DNA from 2 places in the Kosakonia oryzendophytica genome. Region 1 is predicted to be linked to the other one. Evidence: riboswitches for the same ligand, from Rfam matches in the RefSeq annotation. Region 1 holds a riboswitch; the other holds the start of a gene.
The links. A riboswitch is a leader RNA that binds a small molecule or an ion and turns the genes downstream of it on or off. The one in region 1 is predicted to bind cobalamin.
Positions count from the first base shown of each region.

Region 1 (3,419 bases):
AGCAACAGCCCGACCACGCTGCCGCTGTGAGCCACATTCAGACCGTATAACCCGTAGCGCTCCACGACCTCCAGTAGCGTGTTGAACGCGGGTTTCGGTAATAATGCCTGGCTGGCAATGGCGCTGAGCGTGGTGGCTTCGCCGAGCAGCGAAGGGTCGTTGCGCTGGCACGCCTGTTGTAATTTTTGCCACGCCAGATCCAGCGTTCTGGCGTTATCCTGCAAAATCTGCTGGCGCGGGAGACGGTGATAATCCGCGGTGGTCAGTGTTAACGGGCTTTCGAGCACCAGTACTTCCATTTGCGGCAGGCCATTGCAGGCAATGTGTGTTTGCGCGTCATGATGGTCGAACAATGTCAGTGCGGAAAAGAGGGTACTGTCGGTAGGCTCCAGCGCCACACACAGTTTTGCCAGCGTCGGCTCATCCAGTGGCTGGTCAAGGTGGCAAGCGGCGGCAACAGCAGTGGCGGCAATGTCGGCGGTACTGCTGGCCATGCCTTTGGCGACGGGAATGGTGGAGCGGCAGTCAATGCGCAGCGTGTGCGTCAGGCTTGCCGGTAACCGCCAGTGCTCAAGCAGCAGCCGAATCATGGCGCGGGTAAGCGGGCGCTCATCCGGCAGCGGTGCGCCGTAGGTCACCTCCACACTGCTGTACCAATCCACCGGGCAGGACACCAGTTTTTCGCTGCCCAGGATCCAGCCCTGGATAAGTTCACCGCAGGATGCGGGACAGTGTGCCTGCGCCACAGCGCTGCTCCTTTAAATCGAAAGCCCGGATAGTGTCATTTTGGCCCGGCGAACGCCAGAGATTCCCGCTATGACACCACTTCTCCCATCACAATCAACGCCGGAGCGTGACAACCGACTGCTTCACTCGCATTTGGCAGGTATCTGGCCACTCCGTGAAAGCGGGAAGCATCATCGCGGTGCATCACCGTAATGCATGCGGCGGAGCATCGCCAGTATTGCGCGCAATTTAGACATTTCTCAAGCCGGCTATTTTAGCCAGGTTTTCCGCCAGACTTATCCGGTTACGCCGCAAGCCTTCCGTTTGCAGAATAATGCAAACTATGACGGGAATGAATTTTCCGATAACACTATTTTGCTATTCGAATATGGCGTAATACCCATTTGAATCAAGGCTGTATAAGGCTTTAATCAACGGGGTGCGCAATACATTGTTATAGCGCAACAAATTATTGTCTCCGCCCCGATACACTGAATCAGTTTTTATTTCCCTGCTTCGATATAGTGCATTCAGGGACAACATTGCGGTGACAATTTCACACCGTGATGAATAATCCATCCGGTTACGCCGCACGTTGTTGCGGCAGGGAAGGGGGTGAAAATCCCCCGCAGCCCCCGCTGCTGTGATGCTGACAACCCCGTAATCACCACTGATCGCAGGATCGGGAAGGACGGGCGAGGATGACGCTAAGCCAGAAGACCGACCGGATGGGCAGTTATCAACAACTTCGGTGGGAAGTGGGTTGCTCAGAAGCGTACAGTCGACAGACTGGGCAGACGCGCGTCCTGACCCCACCTTTCCCACCCGCAACGGGGCTTCAGGAATGTCAGACAGGCGCAGCGCCTTTATCCTTGCCGGCACGGGCAGTGGCTGTGGGAAAACCACTGTCACGCTCGGGTTGCTCACCGTTTTGCAGCGCCTCGGCCTGCGCGTGCAGCCTTTTAAAGTCGGCCCGGACTATATTGACACCGCCTGGCACAGCGCCGTAACCGGCATTCCGTCCCGCAACCTCGACAGCTTTATGCTGCCGGAACCCACGCTTAATGCTCTGTTTACACAGCATTTGCTCGCCGCTGATATTGCCGTTATCGAAGGCGTAATGGGGCTCTACGATGGCTACGGCACTGACCCTCACTATTGCAGCAGCGCCGGGCTGGCGAAACAGCTTGGCGTGCCGGTGATCCTGCTGGTAGACGGCAAATCGGTCTCCACATCAATTGCCGCCACGGTGATGGGCTTTTGCCATTTCGACCCGCAATTACCGATTGCCGGCGTGATTGTTAACCGCGTCAATAGCGACAGCCATTATCAGCTGCTTAAACAGGCCATCGAACATTTCTGCGCGGTGCCGGTGCTGGGGTATGTGCCGACCGTGCCGGGTGTGGCGCTGCCAGAACGCCATCTTGGGCTGGTCACTGCCCGTGAATCCATCGTGGATGCGCAGCCGTGGCGCGACTTTGCCGACCGCCTGGCGCAGACCGTGGATATCCATCGGTTGCTCGCCCTGAGTGCCATTACCCATCTGCCGGACGGCGATATACCTCCTCTGGAGCAGGAACAGGCCGGGGCCGGGTTGACGCTGGCGCTGGCGGACGACGAAGCCTTCAACTTTTACTACCCTGATAACCTGCTGCTGCTGGAACGCGCTGGCGTTCGTATTGTGCGTTTCAGCCCACTGCATGACTGCACATTGCCCGCGTGCCAGATGGTGTGGCTGGGCGGGGGATACCCGGAGTTGCATGCGCGTGCATTGTCAGCCAATCAGCCGATGCGTGACGCCATTCGGGCCGCCCACCAGCGCGGCGTGGCAATCTACGCCGAATGTGGTGGCCTGATGTACCTCGGTACCACACTGTGTGATGCGGACGGCCACCATTGGCCGATGGCTGATGTCATTCCCGGTCATAGCGTAATGGGCACACGGCTGACGCGCTTTGGTTACTGTGAGGCCCGCGCCACGCAACAGACGCTACTCGCGGCATCGGGCGAGATCTTGAGGGGGCACGAATTCCATTACTCCGACTTTACTCCGCAGCATGCTGCCGTGCTGGATTGCTACAAAACCCGCGATGGTGAGGTAGTGAAACACTGGCAGGGGGGCTGGCAGGTGGGAAATACCTTCGCCAGCTATCTGCATCTGCATTTCGGGCAACGTCCGCAGATGCTCAACCACTGGTTTCAGGCAGCAAGGAGGGCCTTATGACGTTACTGGCATGGTGTGCGGCGTTTCTCCTCGATCGTCTGCTTGGCGATCCGCCGCACTGGCCGCACCCGGTACGCTGGATTGGTGCGCTGATTACGCACATCCAGCGCGTGGTGCGGCGACGGTGTCACAGTGATACCGCATTGCGCGTTGGCGGTGGTGTGATGTGGTTGCTGGTCGTGGGCATCACCTGGGCGGTGAGCTGGGGCGTGCTGGCGTTGGCGACGACTATCCATCCTTGGTTTGGCTGGTGTGTGCAGGTGTGGATCATCTACACCACGCTGGCGACGCGCTGCCTGGCAGATATGGCGCGGGAGGTGGAAAACGCGCTGCGCCGTGGCTCGCTCAGCGACAGCCGCGAAAAATTGTCATGGATTGTCGGGCGCGACACGGCGCACCTGCAACCGCCGCAGATCACCCGCGCCGTGGTGGAGACCGTGGCGGAAAACACCGTAGATGGCGTGATTGC
Region 1 is NZ_CP115659.1:1,832,150-1,835,568, forward strand. It holds gene O9K67_RS08815 (GHMP family kinase ATP-binding protein) at 1-746, opposite strand, end outside; cobalamin riboswitch at 1,290-1,469, shown strand; gene O9K67_RS08825 (cobyrinate a,c-diamide synthase) at 1,571-2,950, shown strand; gene cbiB (adenosylcobinamide-phosphate synthase CbiB) at 2,947-3,419, shown strand, end outside.

Region 2 (3,419 bases), 2.0 Mb from region 1:
TTCGATTGTGCCGTTTTCCGTCTTTCCGCTGATTTCACTGGTGCTGACGGTCTATTGCCTGCATCAGCGCTATCAAAATCGCACGATGCCTGTTGGCCTGCCAGGGCTTGCCGCTGCCTGTTTTATCCTCGGTGTGTTGCTGTACAGCACCGTGGTGCGTGCGGAATATCCCGCTATTGGCTCCAATTTCCTGCCCGCTGTGTTGTCGGTGATTCTGGTGTTCTGGATAGGTTACCGCCTGCGTAACCGTAAACGCGACGAAGCGTCAGAGTAACGTAGCCCCCTCTGGCGATGAGGGGGACAACATGGGGCATTATTTCCGGGTGAGCAGCACACCGCACTCCATGTGGTGCGTGTACGGGAACTGATCGAACAGCGCCAGACGCGAAACCTCATGCGTCTGGCTTAATGTTTCCAGATTCTTACTCAGTGTTTCCGGATTGCAGGAAATGTACAGAATGCGTGGGTACGACTGCACCATCTTCTCGGTTTCTGCATCCAGCCCACTGCGCGGCGGATCGACGAAAATCGTCTCACACTGATAACTCTTCAGATCGATACCTTGCAGACGGTTAAAGGCCCGGACGCCATTCATCGCTTGGGTGAACTCTTCTGCCGACATGCGGATAATCTGCACGTTATCAATGTGATTTGCCGCAATGTTGTATTGTGCCGCTGCCACTGAGGGTTTCGCGATTTCCGTGGCCAGTACACGATCAAAATTGCGTGCCAGTGCCAGCGAAAAGTTACCGTTGCCGCAGTACAATTCCAGCAGATCGCCCGTTGAATTGCGGGTCACGTCCAGCGCCCATTCCAGCATCTGGATGTTCATTGCCGCATTAGGCTGGGTGAAGCTGTTTTCTACCTGACGGTAGATCATCTCTCTGCCGCCAACCGGCAATCGCTCGTCGATATAATCCCGATCAAGTTCGATTTTGGTCTTGGTGGCGCGGCCAATCAACTGCACATTCAGGTTTTGCGCGCGTAGCGCATCGCGTAAACGCGTCGCTTCTGCCTGCCACTCCTCATCGAGTTTTTTGTGATACAGCAACGTAACGACAGCCTGGTTACTGAGGGTGGTCAGGTAATCAATCTGGAACAACTTATGGCGCAGCGTTTTGTTGCCGCGCAGTGCGCCGATCATCACTGCCATAAGTTGGTTAATCAGCTCGCTGGCCGCCGGGAAGCTGTCTACGCGGATCCGGGACTTTGTCTGCTGATCGAAGATGATGTGGTAAAGATCGTCGCCGTCATGCCAGATACGGAACTCGGCGCGCATGCGGTAATGACTGGTCGGTGAGCGGAACACCTCCGGCAACGGCGCTGAAAATGGCGTCATCATTGATTGCAGACGCACGACTTTCTCGGCCAGCTGGGCTTCGTACTGTTCTGTCGGCAGGTGTTCGGGAGTCATGATGTTTCCTGAGAGATTAAGAATAACGCGGGGATTGTAGGTGTTGCGTACGGGATGTCCAGCCCCGGATGTTTTCTAAATACTCGCTTAGCAGTCTGGACATCCATATGTAACCGAATGTAGCATCCATGTTCCGGTCCTGTGAGTTAAAAGGGAACCCAGTGTAAATCTGGGGCTGACGCGCAGCGGTAAGGATCAGGTGAGATGGTCGCGCAAGCAGACACTGCCATAGGTGGGAAGTCGCCGTCTCGTTATACCCCCAAGCCCGAAGACCTGCCGGAATACGTCGCATTTGGTGACATCATCGCGTGCTATTGATGGAACCTGCGGCATCCTTTTACTTTGTGGATGCTCTCACAATGATTAAAAAAGCTTCGCTGCTGACGGCGCTCTCCGTCACAGCTTTTTCCGGCTGGGCGCAGGATAGCGGCTCAGACAATTTGGTGGTGACAGCAAACCGTTTCCAACAACCCGTCAATACCGTACTGGCACCGACAGAAGTTGTGACCCGTGAAGATATTGATCGCTGGGGAGCCAGAACCTTAACAGATGTGATGCGCCGTTTGCCGGGTGTCGATGTGGCTGAAAACGGCGGCATGGGACAAACCAGCTATATTTATATCCGCGGTGCGGAAGCGCGCCATACGCTGGTATTGATTGATGGTATCCCGTTGGCGAAGTCCGGCATTACCGGTATTGCTGATTTCAGCCAAATCCCTGTTTCTTTGATTGAACGTATCGAGATGATCCGTGGGCCGCGTTCTGCGGTCTATGGCGCAGATGCGATTGGCGGCGTGATCAACATCATCACCCAGAACGACACGCCGGGCGGCAAAGTTGAGGCTGGCATCGGTTCTAATCATTATCAGAAATACGATGCGACGGTTCGCCAGAAACTGGGTGAAGATACACTGGCAACCGTAGCGGGTTCCTTTACTGATACGCGTGGCTATAACATTCGCCCGCAATCCACTTACTCTGTGGATAGCGATCGCGATGGTTTCCGTAATAAAACCTTCTGGGCGGGTCTGAATCATCAGTTCAATCAGGAGATTTCAGGGTTTGTGCGTGGCTACGGGTATAGCAATAAAACGGGCTATGATGCGGGCTACACCGATGGTGGTGATGAGCGTCAGGTTTATAACCATACCTATGAAACCGGGCTGACTTACAGCGGCGATGTTTTCTCTTCACAACTGACCGGCAGCTATCAGCGCTATAAAGATTACAACTATGCCGGGCCGTTAGGATTATACAACGAGGGTACCTCGCTGGATGATATGACGCAGCGTAACCTGCAGTGGGGCAATAGCCTGGCGCTGGGTGCGGGGACGGTCAGCGCCGGTATTGACTGGCAGCAGCAGAAGTTGACCTCAGCAGATAACGACTACAGCAACAAATATAAGCGGAATAACACTGGTTATTACCTGACGACGCAGCAGAAGCTCGACACCGTGACGCTGGAAGGCTCTGTGCGTGGTGATGATAACGATCAGTTTGGCTGGAATGGTACCTGGCAGGCCGCGGCAGGCTGGGAGTTTGTACCGGATTACCGTTTTACCGTGTCTTATGGTACTGGCTTCCAGGCGCCGACGTTGGGGCAACTCTATGGGCAAGAGCGTCTCTTTATTCTCTCTAACCCGGATCTAAGTGCAGAAAAATCTCGCCAGGTTGAAGTGGGGCTGGAAGGCCTGACCGGGCCGGTTAACTGGCGCCTGTCTGCTTATCAGAACAAAATCAAGAACCTGATCGACTACTACTACGATGACGACACCTTTTTGGGCACCTATTACAATATTCAATCCGCGACCATTAAAGGGGTTGAGTTAACGGGTAGCTTTGACACCGGTGTGGTGAGCCATCGTATTACGCTGGGTTATCTTGATCCGCGCCGTGACAGTGATAATGAAGTGCTTGCCCATCGCTCGCGGCAGCAATTCAAATATCAACTGGACTGGACGATGTTTGGCTTGGATATGGATGCTGCGTGGCAGTACTTCGGCAA
Region 2 is NZ_CP115659.1:4,958,336-4,961,754, reverse strand. It holds gene O9K67_RS23875 (YijD family membrane protein) at 1-274, shown strand, start outside; gene trmA (tRNA (uridine(54)-C5)-methyltransferase TrmA) at 314-1,414, opposite strand; cobalamin riboswitch at 1,532-1,709, shown strand; gene btuB (TonB-dependent vitamin B12 receptor BtuB) at 1,774-3,419, shown strand, end outside.
Region 2: another riboswitch for cobalamin. It lies ahead of btuB (TonB-dependent vitamin B12 receptor BtuB); the one in region 1 lies ahead of O9K67_RS08825 (cobyrinate a,c-diamide synthase).